Regions from separate parts of the Streptomyces sp. NPDC111802 genome, predicted to be linked through region 2. Evidence: riboswitches for the same ligand, from Rfam matches in the RefSeq annotation. Region 2 holds a riboswitch; each other region holds the start of a gene.

Region 1 (4,140 bases), on a different contig from region 2:
CGTCATGTACGTCCTGTACATTTTTTACGTACACACCGGCAAGGGAGCGTGAGCCATGACCCGACCGTCCGCCCGCTATGTACTGCCCGAGTTCACCGAGCGCACGAGTTCAGGCATCAGGACGCAGGATCCGTACTCGAAGCTGCTGGAGGAGCGGATCGTCTTTCTCGGCACACCGGTCGACGACACCTCGGCGAACGATGTGATGGCGCAGCTCATGTACCTGGAGCACAAGGGCCCCGACCAGGACATCTCGCTGTACATCAATTCGCCGGGCGGCTCGTTCAGCGCGATGTCGGCGATCTACGACACGATGCGGTACGTCGCCTGTGACATGGAGACGATCTGCCTGGGCCAGGCCGGCTCGGCCGCCGCCGTGCTGCTGGCCGCGGGCACGCCGGGCAAGCGGTTCGCGCTGCCGGGGGCCCGAGTGGTGATCCATCAGCCGGCGCTGCCCGAGCCGATCGAGGGTCAGGCGAGCGATCTGGCCATCCAGGCCGAGGAACTGACGCGCGTTCGGGCCCGCCTGGAGGAGACGCTCGCCGAGCACACCGGGCGCAGCCGCGCGCAGGTGGCCGAGGACATCGAGCGGGACAAGGTCCTGACCGCCGAAGAGGCGCTGGGGTACGGGCTGGTGGACCGCATCATCCCCAGCCGCAGGGCCACGCTCGCGCCGCCCACGGGGCGGTGACCGGCCGGTGCTGCCACCTGAGCTGCCGCCGCTGCCCGCGCTGACCCGCGCGGAGGGTGAGTTGATCGACCGTTACCTCGATGTGGTGGACCTGCTCGGCCGGATCAACCCGGCGCAGCACGGCGACACCTACCGCGGACTGCGTGCCGCCCAGGCGCTCGTGAGCAGGGCGGCCGAGCTGCGGGACGCGCTGGCGCTGATGCATCAGCGCGGTGAGACGGAGCTGCACGCGCCCACGCTGGCGCGTGCGTTGCGCGTGCTGGACGGAGAGCGCCGCACGGCTCGCGTCACGGTTCCGCCGTGCTCCGACAGTTGACGACGAGTACCGCCGGATTCCGGACTCCCCGCCCCCCCGACGAGGCGTCCGGAGCCGAGCCGAAACGGACCAAATGGCGTACCCCCTTTCGGCGTAGCGGGCTCTCCTTTTGCGCGGCCGTCAGGGTTGCGCAACGGGCATGACGCCAAGACGGAATTAGGCGTTCCATCCCTGGTCCGGGACTCCTCGGGCGCCTGGACACTCACTCGAACACAGGAGTACCCACCCGAACGGGTGAGTGGTGAGTAACCCCACAAATCCCCGATTCCGTTGGGTATTTCGCTCATCCGTGCGTCAAGATCCCTGACTGACGACAAGCCCCCGCCACAGCGGCGGGGCGGTCCGGGCGGACGCCGAGTCCTGCCGCCGCCCGGATGACCGGTCGACAGGAGTGGATCGGCAGGAGTGGAGGACCCGAGCAAGACGGGTCGCCGGAGCGGACGTTCGTTCGAACCGAGCAACCCTTGGGGTGAAGCCGCGGCAACGCGGCCGGGCAACTTCGCCAGCCCGAATCCGACAGGTCATCCTTCACAGGCGGCTGACGAAGGGTTGCGCATGACTGCGCTCAATCGTGTCCCGTCGCTCATGGTCCGCGCCGGTACGGCCTCGGCCCTCACCATCGCCGCAGTGGGCGGCTCGATAGTGGCACCCGGCTTCACCTCGGAGGCGGAGGCTGCCACGCCGGCGTCGAAGGCACTTCAGGTCGCGGCCTCCAAGAAGGGCTCCCCGTACAGGTGGGGCGCCACCGGGCCGCACCGGTTCGACTGCTCCGGGCTCACGCTGTTCTCGTACAAGAAGGCGGGCAAGAAGCTGCCCCGTACGGCAGCCCAGCAGTACAACAAGACGCGCCACATCTCCGCCAGGAGCCGCAAGGCCGGGGACCTGGTGTTCTTCCACTCGGGGTCGAACGTCTACCACGTCGGCATCTACGCCGGGAAGGGAAAGATCTGGCACTCCCCGAAGACCGGGGACGTCGTGAAGCTGCAGAAGATCTGGACCAGAAGCGTCTGGTACGGCCGGGTCAAGTGACCTTCCCGGGGGCGGTGGCGGCGATCTGATGCGCCGTCACCGGCCCCGGGGTCTCAGAGGGCCGACAGCGGCGTGGCGAGGAGCGCCACGCCGAAGGCGGTCAGTGCGGCGCCGGTGACGAGCGTGACCGCCCGGGCGGCGCGCGGCCGGCGCAGCCATCTGCCGAGCCGGTCCACCAGCAGGGCGACGACCTGGAACCACACCAGCGCGATGGCGAGCACGATCAGGGCGAGCAGCAGCGTCCTGGGCAGTGCCGGAGAGCCCGCGGGCACGAACTGCGGCAGCACGCTGAGGAAGGTCAGGGACGCCTTCGGGTTGAGGGCGTTGGTGACGAAGCCCTGCCGCAGGGGCCGCGCGGTGAAGTCCTCGCGCTCGTCCGCCACTTCGGTGTGACGGTGGCGCAGCGTCTGGACGCCCAGGTACAGCACATAGCCGCCGCCGACCACTTGGAGGGCCCGGAACAGCGCCGGTACGGCGGCCAGCACCGCGGCCACTCCCACCACGGCCAGCGTCACATGGACCAGCAGCCCGGCCCCGATCCCGAGCGCGCAGGCGATGCCGGCCCGACGGGAGACCAGGGCGTTGCGTACGACGACGGTGAAATCGGCCCCGGGCATGGCGACCAGGCCGGCGGAGACCCCGGTGAAGGCGATGAGCTGAGCGTCCATGGGGTCCAGACTGCCGCGCGGATGCCTTCAGCAGGTATTTCGAATATCCTGGGAAGCCCTAAAGCATCGCTTAAGGCACATGGTTCAGGCGGATGCTTCAGGCGGATGATTCAGGCAGATCGGGGACCGCATGTACGACCCGACCCGGCTCGCCGCACTGGTGGCGGTCGCGGAGGCGGGTTCCATCACCCGGGCGGCGGAGCGGATCGGCTACACCACGCCGGCGCTCTCCCAGCAGCTGGCCAAGCTGGAGCGCGAGGCGGGCACCGCCCTGCTGGTACGGCACCACCGCGGGGCGCGACTGACGGGTGCGGGCGAACTGCTGGTGGCGCGGGCGCGGCGGGTGCTGGACGAGCTCGACCGGGCCCGGCACGAACTGGCCCGGCTGACCGGGCTGACGGGCGGCACGCTGCGGCTCGGCACCTTCCAGACCGCGGGCATCCATCTGCTGCCGCCGGCGCTCAGCGCCTTTCGCCGGGCCCATCCGGACGTGGAGCTGACGGTCGCCGACTACGAGCCCTCGGCCGGTGTCGCCGCGGTGGCGGCGGGCGAGGTCGACCTGGCGCTGACACACGCCTATGAGCCGGGGGAACCGATGCCGCTGCCCGCGTCCGTCGGCATCGAGCCGATCCTGGTCGAGGAACTGGTCCTGGTGTCCGCTCCGGGTCATGTCCTCACCAGTGGCGCCGCACGGCTTCCGCTGGGCGAGCTCGCCGGGCAGCCCCTGATCAGCATGGCACCGGACGCTCCTGCCCGGCGGGGCGTGGAGGCGGCGCTGACCCGTGCCGGGGCGACCGCGTCGGTGCTGGTCCCGACGCCGGGGTATCTGCTGGTCTGCGCGCTGGCGAGTGCGGGACTCGGGGTCGCGGTGGTGCCGGAGATGGTGGCGCGCACGTCGGTCACTCCGGTCGGGGTGCGCGCGCTGGAAGGCGGGCGGTTGCGCCGTACGGTCTCGGTCGCCTTCCGTAGCGGGGAGGCGGCACCCGCCGTGGACGCCTTCCGGGCCCTGCTGCGCGGCACGTTCGGCCGGTCCTCCGGGCAGCCGCAGCAGGCCTGAGGGGTTACGGCTCCTGCGGTCCCGCGGCGCCGACCGGTGCGGCGGGCACCGTCCAGGGAAGTTCGATGGAGACGGTCTTGCCGCCCTCGCGGGTCGGGCGCACTCTCATCTTGCCGCCGCACTCCGCGGTCAGCCAGCGGATGATCACCATGCCCCGTCCGTTGTCCTGCTGCACGGCGGCCGGTAGCCGCTTGGGGAAGCGCGGATGGCTGTCGGTGACGCCGATGCGCAGGTGTTCGTCACGGTCGAGCACGAGGTCCACCGTGAAGGTGGGTGACTGTCCGAGGGTGTGCTGTACGGCGTTGGTGGTGAGTTCGGAGACGATCAGGCGGATGGTGTCGGCCACTTCCGTATCCGGTGGCAGACCCCATTCCGCGAG
Region 2 (4,140 bases):
GGGACGCTGCTCCGAGGTGACGACACGCTCTCCGATCGGACCCTCGCAGCGCTCGCGCGGGTGGCGGCGGCCGGTGCCCAGCACCTCGTCGTGACGGGACGGCCGGCGCCCAGAGTGCGGCCGCTGCTCGACGACCTGGGCAGCAGGGGGCTCGCGGTGTGCGGACAGGGCGCGCAGTTGTACGACGCCGGCGCGGATCGTCTGCTGTGGTCCGTCACGTTGGACCGGGAGCTGGCGGAGACCGCGCTCGGCAAGATCGAGGCCGAGGCGGGGCAGGTGTACGCGGCCGTCGACCAGGACGGCGTGGACGGGCTCACGCTCATCGAGCCCGGGTATCTGATGCCGCACCCCACCCTGCCCGCCGTACGCGTCCGCCGCCGTGACGACCTGTGGTGCGAGCCGATCAGCAAGGTGCTGTTGCGCCATCCCAGCCTGTCGGACGACGAGTTGGCGACGACGGCGCGTTCGGTGGTCGGCTCCCTCGCGACGGTCACCATGTCGGGGCCCGGCACCGTCGAACTCCAGCCATGCGGCATCACCAAGGCGACGGGTCTCGCGCTGGCCGCCGAGCATCTCGGGCTCGGTCCGCGCGAGACCATCGCCTTCGGGGACATGCCCAACGACATCCCCATGTTCGACTGGGCCGCCCGGGGCGTCGCGATGGCCAACGCGCATCCCGAACTCAAGGCCGTCGCCGACGAGATCACCCTCTCGAACGAGGACGACGGCATCGCCGTCGTCCTTGAGAGGCTGTTCGCGGGGAGTCTGGCGCATATCGCTCAATAAGGGAGGATATGCGCCAGCGGCCTGGCCCGGTTACTTCTCCTAGTAGGGCCCGTTCACGTTGTCGATCGAGCCGTAGCGCGCGGCCGCGTAGTTGCACGCGGCCACGATGTTCGCGACCGGGTCGAAGGGGTCGTACACCGTCCCCGGGACGTGGTAGCTCGCGAAGGTGGGGTCGATGACTTGGAGAAGGCCCTTGGACGGGGTGCCGGCGGCGGCGTTGGAGTCCCAGTTGTTCATGGCCAGCGGGTTGCCGGACGACTCGCGCAGGATGTTGCGGTGAATGCCCTCGTAAGAACCCGGAATTCCGTTTTGGGACATGATGTCCAGCGCGTTGCGGATCCAGCCGTCGAGGTTGTTCGGGTACGTCTTCACCGAGGACTGCGTGGCCTGGGCGACGGAGGACTTCTTGGCGGGCGCGGACGCCTTGTCGGCCGTCGTGCTCGGCGCGGCAGCCTTCTTCGTCGCCCGGACCTTCAGGTCGAGGCCCGGGTGGATCAGGCGGGGGTTGTCGCCGATGGCCTCGCGGTTGTCCTTGTAGAGCTGCTTCCAGCCGCCCTGGGCGTCGTAGCGGTCCGCGATGCCGTAGAGCGAGTCGCCCTTCTTCGTGGTGTAGGTGAGGGACCCGACCTTCGCCGCTGCGGGCTCCGCGGCGCTCGCGGTGGTCGCGCTCAGGAGGGGAAGGGCGAGGGCCGCGGTGCCGGTTCCGGCGACGACGACACGGCGGGTGAGCGGGTTGGTGCGGGGGCGGCGGTGCTTGCCTCGGGGCATGGCGCTGTTCCTCTCCGGCGCCTGCGAGGTGAGCTGTCGGGTTCGGGCGGGAGATGCCCGGCCGCGCCGCCGGGTGGCGGTGCGACTTCACCCCTAGCCGTTCCGACGCGCCATCGAGGCGTCCGGTCCGGCGACTTACCTGGGTCCCCCGCTCCTGCCGCGCGTGTGTGTGAGTTACGTCGGGGATGACTCGGGCGGCGGCAGGATTCGGCGTCCGCCCGACGAGCGGGAACGTATGCGAGAGCACATGCCCGGAACAAGTGCCGTGGTCACCTGACGTGCCGGTTGACCATGGTCTGGGGTGAATGGGGCGCTTGATCCTTTGCGGTTGCCAAGCCTCAACTTACCTTCGGTGCAAGGAGGGAAGGGGGTGGGTGCGCTCGGGTCTCCGGGTGGGTCCGCGTGACCCAATTCACTGGCAGCGCAAGAGCGGCAAATCGGGCAATGGCTCCAACTCGCCTTTAATCGGCTGTTCGTGGAGTCCGTTTTTCCCGTGTCTGATGGAAAAGCACCTCTTCGCCCTTCGTGCAGATGATCTCGTTGGGGGGCACGAAGTACGGGGAGGAGACCGTGAGGCGGATGCGGTGGCCGGGTGGGAAGGCGTATCCGATGCCGTTCAGCTCGAAGGTCACGTCACCTCCGACGTCAGCCGCAGCCGCACCTTCGGCTGCCCCAACGCCCAGGACTCGTCGCCCACTTCGAGCTCGGGGTACGCCGACCGCGCGTGCATGTCGACCGCCAGGAATGGAACCCCCCATGTAGTGCACGTCGTTGTCATAGCGGTCGTCCGTGGAGCAGACCGTGACGATCGCCTTGAGCGGTTCGGGCGCGAGGGCCGCGATCTGGAGGGAGTTGAAGCCCCGGGAGATGCCGAACATCCCGGCCTTGCCGTCGCATCAGGGTTGGGTCACCGGCCAGTTGACGACCTCGGCCCCGTTGGCCAGTTCCGTCGCCGGGTACTCGTCCGTGCGAGGAGTGCCGGTACGGGCTCGTCCGTCACCGGGCGCCACGCGCGCGTAGGGCTGTGTTCCGTCCGGGAGCGGGATGCGCAGGTCGTGATGAGTCGTCTGGTAGGGGAAGGACGTACGGATGTGCATGAGCGGGATCCCCGTCTGGTCGGTGGACCGGGTGCATCGTGCGGCGCAGCCGGCGCGCGGCGAGCGGGGCGAAGCTTGGTCGTGGCCGGCATGCCGGGGGTCTCCACGGACATGGGGTGGTCGTCGGAGGAGTAGGCGACCGGCGCGAAATCGGCGGCGTGCTTCCGTCCGGCCAGGTGACGGTGGCCGGCCATGGTGGCGACGCTGGGCTTCAGCAGCCCCGTGCGCGTGCTGATCAGGCCGAGGCCCACCCAGGTCGGTACCGCCATGGCGTAGTGGCCGTAGATGATCATGATGCCGCCCCATCGGTCTCCCTCGCCGACGGCCGGCTCGCCGACCGCGTCCTCGGTTCGGGCCGCGTGGTGCAGATGGGCGACGGTGCCGTAGGCGGCGGAGACGGAGGCGGTGGTTCCGGCCGACATGCCCATATCGCCGGGGGCGACCGTGTCGGCGAACTACAGGACGAGGATGGCCTGTATGCCGAGGAACAAGACGCGTTCCCAGGCCTTGAGCACGGAGGCGTTCCAGGGGTCGATGCAGGCTTCGGTTCGGGATACGAGCCGGTACTTCCCTATAAGTCGATCGATATCCGGCCTTATCACGTGATCAAAAACATACCGCTCGTGATCCGATACCGCCCGTGGTGGACGGGTGGGCGGCATCGGTGATCGAAACGTGACCGGATACGCTGACTTGAGTGATGGCAGCGACCTATCGACAAACCGTGTAACCGCCAGTAGACACCAGCAGACAGGAGACCCCTCGTGACCGTCGTCGGGCCGTTCGGGCTGAGCGTGCGGGACCAGGCTCTGGAAGCCGATGTCCAGGCCGGAATGGCGGCTGTCGAGGAGGGATTGCTCGAAGCCACCAAGAGTGAGGTCCCCTTCATCACCGAGGCCGCCCAGCATCTGGTGCGGGCCGGTGGAAAGCGGTTCCGGCCGCTGCTCGTGATGCTCACTGCCCAGTTCGGGGATCCGTACGCGCCGGGGATTGTCCCGTCGGCCGTCGTGGTCGAGCTCACCCATCTGGCGACGCTGTACCACGACGACGTGATGGACGAGGCGGCGGTACGGCGCGGTGTCGACAGCGCGAACGCCCGCTGGGGGAACTCGGTTGCCGTACTGACCGGGGACTTCTTGTTCGCCCGTGCCTCGCACATACTGGCCGACCTCGGGCCCGAGGCGGTGCGGGTGCAGGCCGAGGCGTTCGAGCGGCTGGTCACCGGGCAGATCCTGGAGACGGCAGGGCCGCAGGACGGGCGGGATCCGATCGAGCACTACCTGGATGTGCTGAGCGGGAAGACCGGGTCGCTGGTGGCCGTGTCGTGCCGGTTCGGGGCGATGATGTCGGGCGCCGACGAGACGGTGGTCGATGTGCTGACCCAGTACGGGGAGCGGCTCGGGGTCGCCTTCCAGCTGGCGGACGACGTGCTGGACATCGCGAGCGAGTCCCGTGAGTCCGGGAAGACGCCGGGGACGGATCTCCGGGA
Region 3 (4,140 bases), on a different contig from region 2:
CGACAGCGAGGCGGCGACCCCGGACGCGGGCCCGGAGGAGACCGGCGAGGTCGCCCCCGTGCGCTTCCAGTCGACATGCGCCGCCGGGATCTCCTCCAGGAAGCGGGACGGCGGGTTGTACGACGGCTGCCCCCACGCGCTCCGCATCGACGAGCGGGTCAGATACAGCCGCTCACGCGCGCGCGTGATGCCGACGTACGCGAGCCGCCGCTCCTCCTCCAGCTCCTTGGTCTGGCCGAGGGCGCGCATGTGCGGGAAGACGCCGTCCTCCATGCCGGTGAGGAAGACGACCGGGAACTCCAGGCCCTTGGCGGTGTGCAGGGTCATCAGGGTGATGACGCCCGAGCCGTCCTCCTCCTCGTCCGGGATCTGGTCGGAGTCGGCGACCAGCGCGACCCGCTCCAGGAAGTCCGAGAGCCCGCCGGGCGCCTCGCCCTCACCCGATTCCTGCTCGAACTCCAGGGCGACGGCCGCGAGTTCCTGAAGGTTCTCGATGCGGGTCTCGTCCTGAGGGTCCGTGGAGGCCTGCAACTCGGCGAGATAGCCGGTCCGTTCGAGGACCGCTTCCAGGACGGTCGCCGGTCCCGCGCCGGACTCGACGATCGTACGGAGCTCCTCCATCAGCGCGTTGAACCGCTTGACCGCGTTGGTCGACCGCGCGGCCATGCCGTACGCCTCGTCGACACGCCGCAGCGCCTGCGGGAAGCTGATCTTCTCCCGCTGTGAAAGGGCGTCGATCATCGCCTCGGCGCGGTCACCGATGCCACGCTTGGGGACGTTGAGGATCCGTCGCAGCGGCACGGAGTCCTCGGGGTTGGCCAGCACCCGCAGATAGGCGAGTACGTCCCGGACCTCCTTGCGCTCGTAGAACCGGACCCCGCCGACGACCTTGTAGGGCAGCCCGACGCGGATGAAGACTTCCTCGAAGACACGGGACTGGGCGTTCGTACGGTAGAAGACGGCGACGTCGCCGGCCTTCGCGTCCCCCGCGTCGGTCAGTCGGTCTATCTCGTCGGCGACGAACTGCGCCTCGTCGTGCTCGGTGTCCGCGACATAGCCGGTGATGCGCGCGCCCGCGCCCGCGTTGGTCCACAGGTTCTTCGGGCGGCGGGACTCATTGCGCTCGATGACCGCGTTGGCGACGGTCAGGATCGTCTGCGTGGAGCGGTAGTTCTGTTCCAGCAGGATCGTCGTCGCGTCCGGGTAGTCCTCCTCGAACTGGAGGATGTTGCGGATGGTGGCGCCCCGGAACGCATAGATGGACTGGTCGGCGTCGCCCACCACGCACAGCTCGGCGGGCGCGAGGTCGTACTCGCTGGGCGGCACGTCGACGGGGTGCTCGCTGGTCCCGACGAGCTCGCGCACCAGCGCGTACTGGGCGTGGTTGGTGTCCTGGTACTCGTCCACGAGGACGTGCCGGAAACGACGGCGGTAGTGCTCGGCGACGTCCGGGAAGGCCCGCAGCAGATTGACCGTCGTCATGATCAGGTCGTCGAAGTCGAGGGCGTTGGCCTCCCGCAATCGCGACTGGTACATGGCATAGGCCTGCGCGAGGGTCTTCTCGAAGCCGTCCGTCGCCTGGGCGGCGAAGTCCTCCTCGTCGATCAGCTCGTTCTTCAGGTTGCTGATCTTGGCGCTGAAGGACTTGGGCGGGAAGCGCTTGGGATCGAGGTCCAGATCACGGCACACCAGCGCCATCAACCGCTTGCTGTCGGCGGCGTCGTAGATCGAGAACGACGACGTGAACCCGAGCTTCTTGCTCTCCCTGCGCAGGATGCGCACGCACGCGCTGTGGAAGGTCATCACCCACATCGCGTTCGCACGCGGGCCGACGAGCTGCTCGACGCGCTCCTTCATCTCACCGGCGGCCTTGTTGGTGAAGGTGATCGCGAGGATCTGCCCCGGATGCACGTTCCGCTCGGCCAGGAGATGGGCGATGCGATGGGTGAGCACACGCGTCTTGCCGGATCCGGCCCCGGCCACGATGAGCAGGGGGGTGCCGGAGTGGACGACGGCGGCGCGCTGGTTCTCGTTCAACCCCTCCAGCAGCGCCGCGGCGTCGATGGCCGGCCGCGGGGCGCCGTCGCGGTAGTAGGCGTCCCGGTCCGGCGGCACGTCGAACTTCCCACCGAACAGATCGTCCGGAACCGGCTCCGGAGCGTGATCGCCCTCGGGCGGTGGTGGCGGCTCTTCCTCATGGGCCCGTGGGGCCTGGAGGTCCGCCAGGAAGCTGTCGTCAAAGAGGCTGCTCATCGCTCTCCGAGTCTAGGCGGCCCCACTGACAGCCCGCCGCCACCCCGAGAACATCACACGTTCCGAATCCCGACGATCTTCCGGGACACCCGCCCGAGAGCCCCTCACCCCCCGCGACCAGCCCCTTACAGCAAGCGATCGACCAGGCCGAGCGATCAAATACCGCAACAAATAATGCGAAACAACCCACCCACCACATAAGTACTCAAACAGTCCCGCACTCCCCCGAATCAGCTGCTCCTGATACCGCCTCGCCTCAAGGTCACGAAAATGTATCGGGCATATCGAACATCAACCTTCACAGGGGCCACACGAGTTGGCTACCGTGCCGGACAGGCCGTACGACCCCCACCGGCGATCGACGCCGGGCCGCACGGCCTCCGCCGAGTCCGGCGCGCCCGCACGGCGAACCGGAGCCGGGGACCCACCGAACTTGGGGTGAATCGGCCCGACTTCCCATCCGGGAACGGCCGTAGGGCAACCCTTCCGAACCACCCGCCCGAACCCGACAGCTAACTCGGTAGGCGGAGCATGGAAGGAGTCGCCTCCCTTGGCGTCGCACCGCAAGTCGCGTCCCGCCGGTACGCGCGTAGCAGGCATACGGACCCCCGCCCTCGCCACGGCGGCCCTCACGTCCGTCGCCCTGCTGTCCCAGACGGCCAACGCGAGCCCCTCGACGGACGACAACCCCAGCCTCGAAGAGGTCGAGAAGAAGGTCGACGACCTCTACCGCCAGGCGGAGTCGGCGACCGAGAAGTACAACGCGGCCAAGGAGAAGACCGCGAAGCAGCGCCAGCGCGTCGACACCCTCCTCGACGACGTCGCCCAGCGCACCCAGAAGCTCAACGAGGCACGCGAGGAACTGGGCCGCTCCGCCGCCGCCCAGTACCGCACCGGCGCCACCGCCCCCGACACGGCGACCTTCCTCCTCGCGGACACCCCGCAGGACTACTTCGACCAGAGCCAGCTGATGGGCCGTATGACGGACCGTCAGAAGGAATCGGTCGACGAGTACTTCACGCAGCAGTCAGCGACCATGAAGAAGCGCAGGGAGGCCACCCAGAGCCTCGAGACGCTCACCGAATCGCAGAACGACCTCCAGACCGCCAAGACCACCGTCCAGCAGAAGCTCTCCGACGCACGCGAGCTCCTCTCGAAGCTGACGGCGGAGGAGAAGGCCCGCCTCGCCGCGATCGAGAAGCGCAAGCAGGAGGAAGCCGCGCGCAAGGCAGCCGAACTGGCCCGCCAGCAGGCGGAGGCCGAGCGCCAGCGCCAGGAAGCCGCGCAACAGCAGCAGGAGAGCACGGCGCCCCCGTCCGACTCCGGCACCTCGGACTCGTCCTCCTCGGACCCGTCCTCCTCGGACCCGTCCTCCTCGGACTCCTCGTACGCCACCAAGGCCGAGAAGGCCCTGGCCTTCGCCCGCTCCCAGATCGGCAAGCCGTACGTCTGGGGCGCCACCGGCCCCGACTCCTACGACTGCTCGGGCCTCACCCAGGCCGCCTGGAAGGCCGCCGGCGTCGACATCCCGCGCGTCACCTACGACCAGGTCAACGCCGGCACCACGGTCTCCCTCTCCAGCGCCCAGCCCGGCGACCTGGTCTTCTTCTACGACGACGTCACCCATGTGGGCATCTACATAGGCAACGGCATGATGATCCACGCCCCGAAGCCCGGCGCCTACGTCCGCGAGGAGTCGATCTACTACGACGGGGAGTCGTCGATCCACAGCGTGGTCCGCCCCGCCTGACACCCGTCCTCTCCCGACCACGCGCGCGGGCCGCTCGTAAGGCCACGCGCGCGTGGCACGCACAGACACAGCGGCCATGCCGCGAAACGCTAAGGCGAGCCGAAAAGCACCCGTACCCCACCGCCCCCACACACACA

What was found. A riboswitch is a leader RNA that binds a small molecule or an ion and turns the genes downstream of it on or off. The one in region 2 is predicted to bind cyclic di-AMP.
Region 1: another riboswitch for cyclic di-AMP. It lies ahead of ACZ7NC_RS02640 (C40 family peptidase); the one in region 2 lies ahead of ACZ7NC_RS24790 (transglycosylase SLT domain-containing protein).
Region 3: another riboswitch for cyclic di-AMP. It lies ahead of ACZ7NC_RS12065 (C40 family peptidase); the one in region 2 lies ahead of ACZ7NC_RS24790 (transglycosylase SLT domain-containing protein).

What each region holds. Positions count from the first base shown of each region.
Region 1 covers NZ_JBVKCZ010000002.1:214,222-218,361, forward strand. Annotated here, with positions in the region: gene ACZ7NC_RS02630 (ATP-dependent Clp protease proteolytic subunit) at 56-691, shown strand; gene ACZ7NC_RS02635 (hypothetical protein) at 699-1,007, shown strand; cyclic di-AMP (ydaO/yuaA leader) riboswitch at 1,427-1,559, shown strand; gene ACZ7NC_RS02640 (C40 family peptidase) at 1,563-2,036, shown strand; gene ACZ7NC_RS02645 (LysE family translocator) at 2,090-2,704, opposite strand; gene ACZ7NC_RS02650 (LysR family transcriptional regulator) at 2,835-3,761, shown strand; gene ACZ7NC_RS02655 (ATP-binding protein) at 3,766-4,140, opposite strand, start outside.
Region 2 covers NZ_JBVKCZ010000023.1:37,602-41,741, reverse strand. Annotated here, with positions in the region: gene ACZ7NC_RS24795 (HAD family hydrolase) at 1-786, shown strand, start outside; gene ACZ7NC_RS24790 (transglycosylase SLT domain-containing protein) at 826-1,554, opposite strand; cyclic di-AMP (ydaO/yuaA leader) riboswitch at 1,560-1,734, opposite strand; partial or broken gene ACZ7NC_RS24785 (hypothetical protein) at 2,016-2,177, opposite strand; partial or broken gene ACZ7NC_RS24780 (CocE/NonD family hydrolase) at 2,267-2,651, opposite strand; partial or broken gene ACZ7NC_RS24775 (peptide MFS transporter) at 2,837-3,169, opposite strand; gene ACZ7NC_RS24770 (polyprenyl synthetase family protein) at 3,416-4,140, shown strand, end outside.
Region 3 covers NZ_JBVKCZ010000009.1:65,214-69,353, reverse strand. Annotated here, with positions in the region: gene pcrA (DNA helicase PcrA) at 1-2,253, opposite strand, end outside; cyclic di-AMP (ydaO/yuaA leader) riboswitch at 2,625-2,795, shown strand; gene ACZ7NC_RS12065 (C40 family peptidase) at 2,804-4,003, shown strand.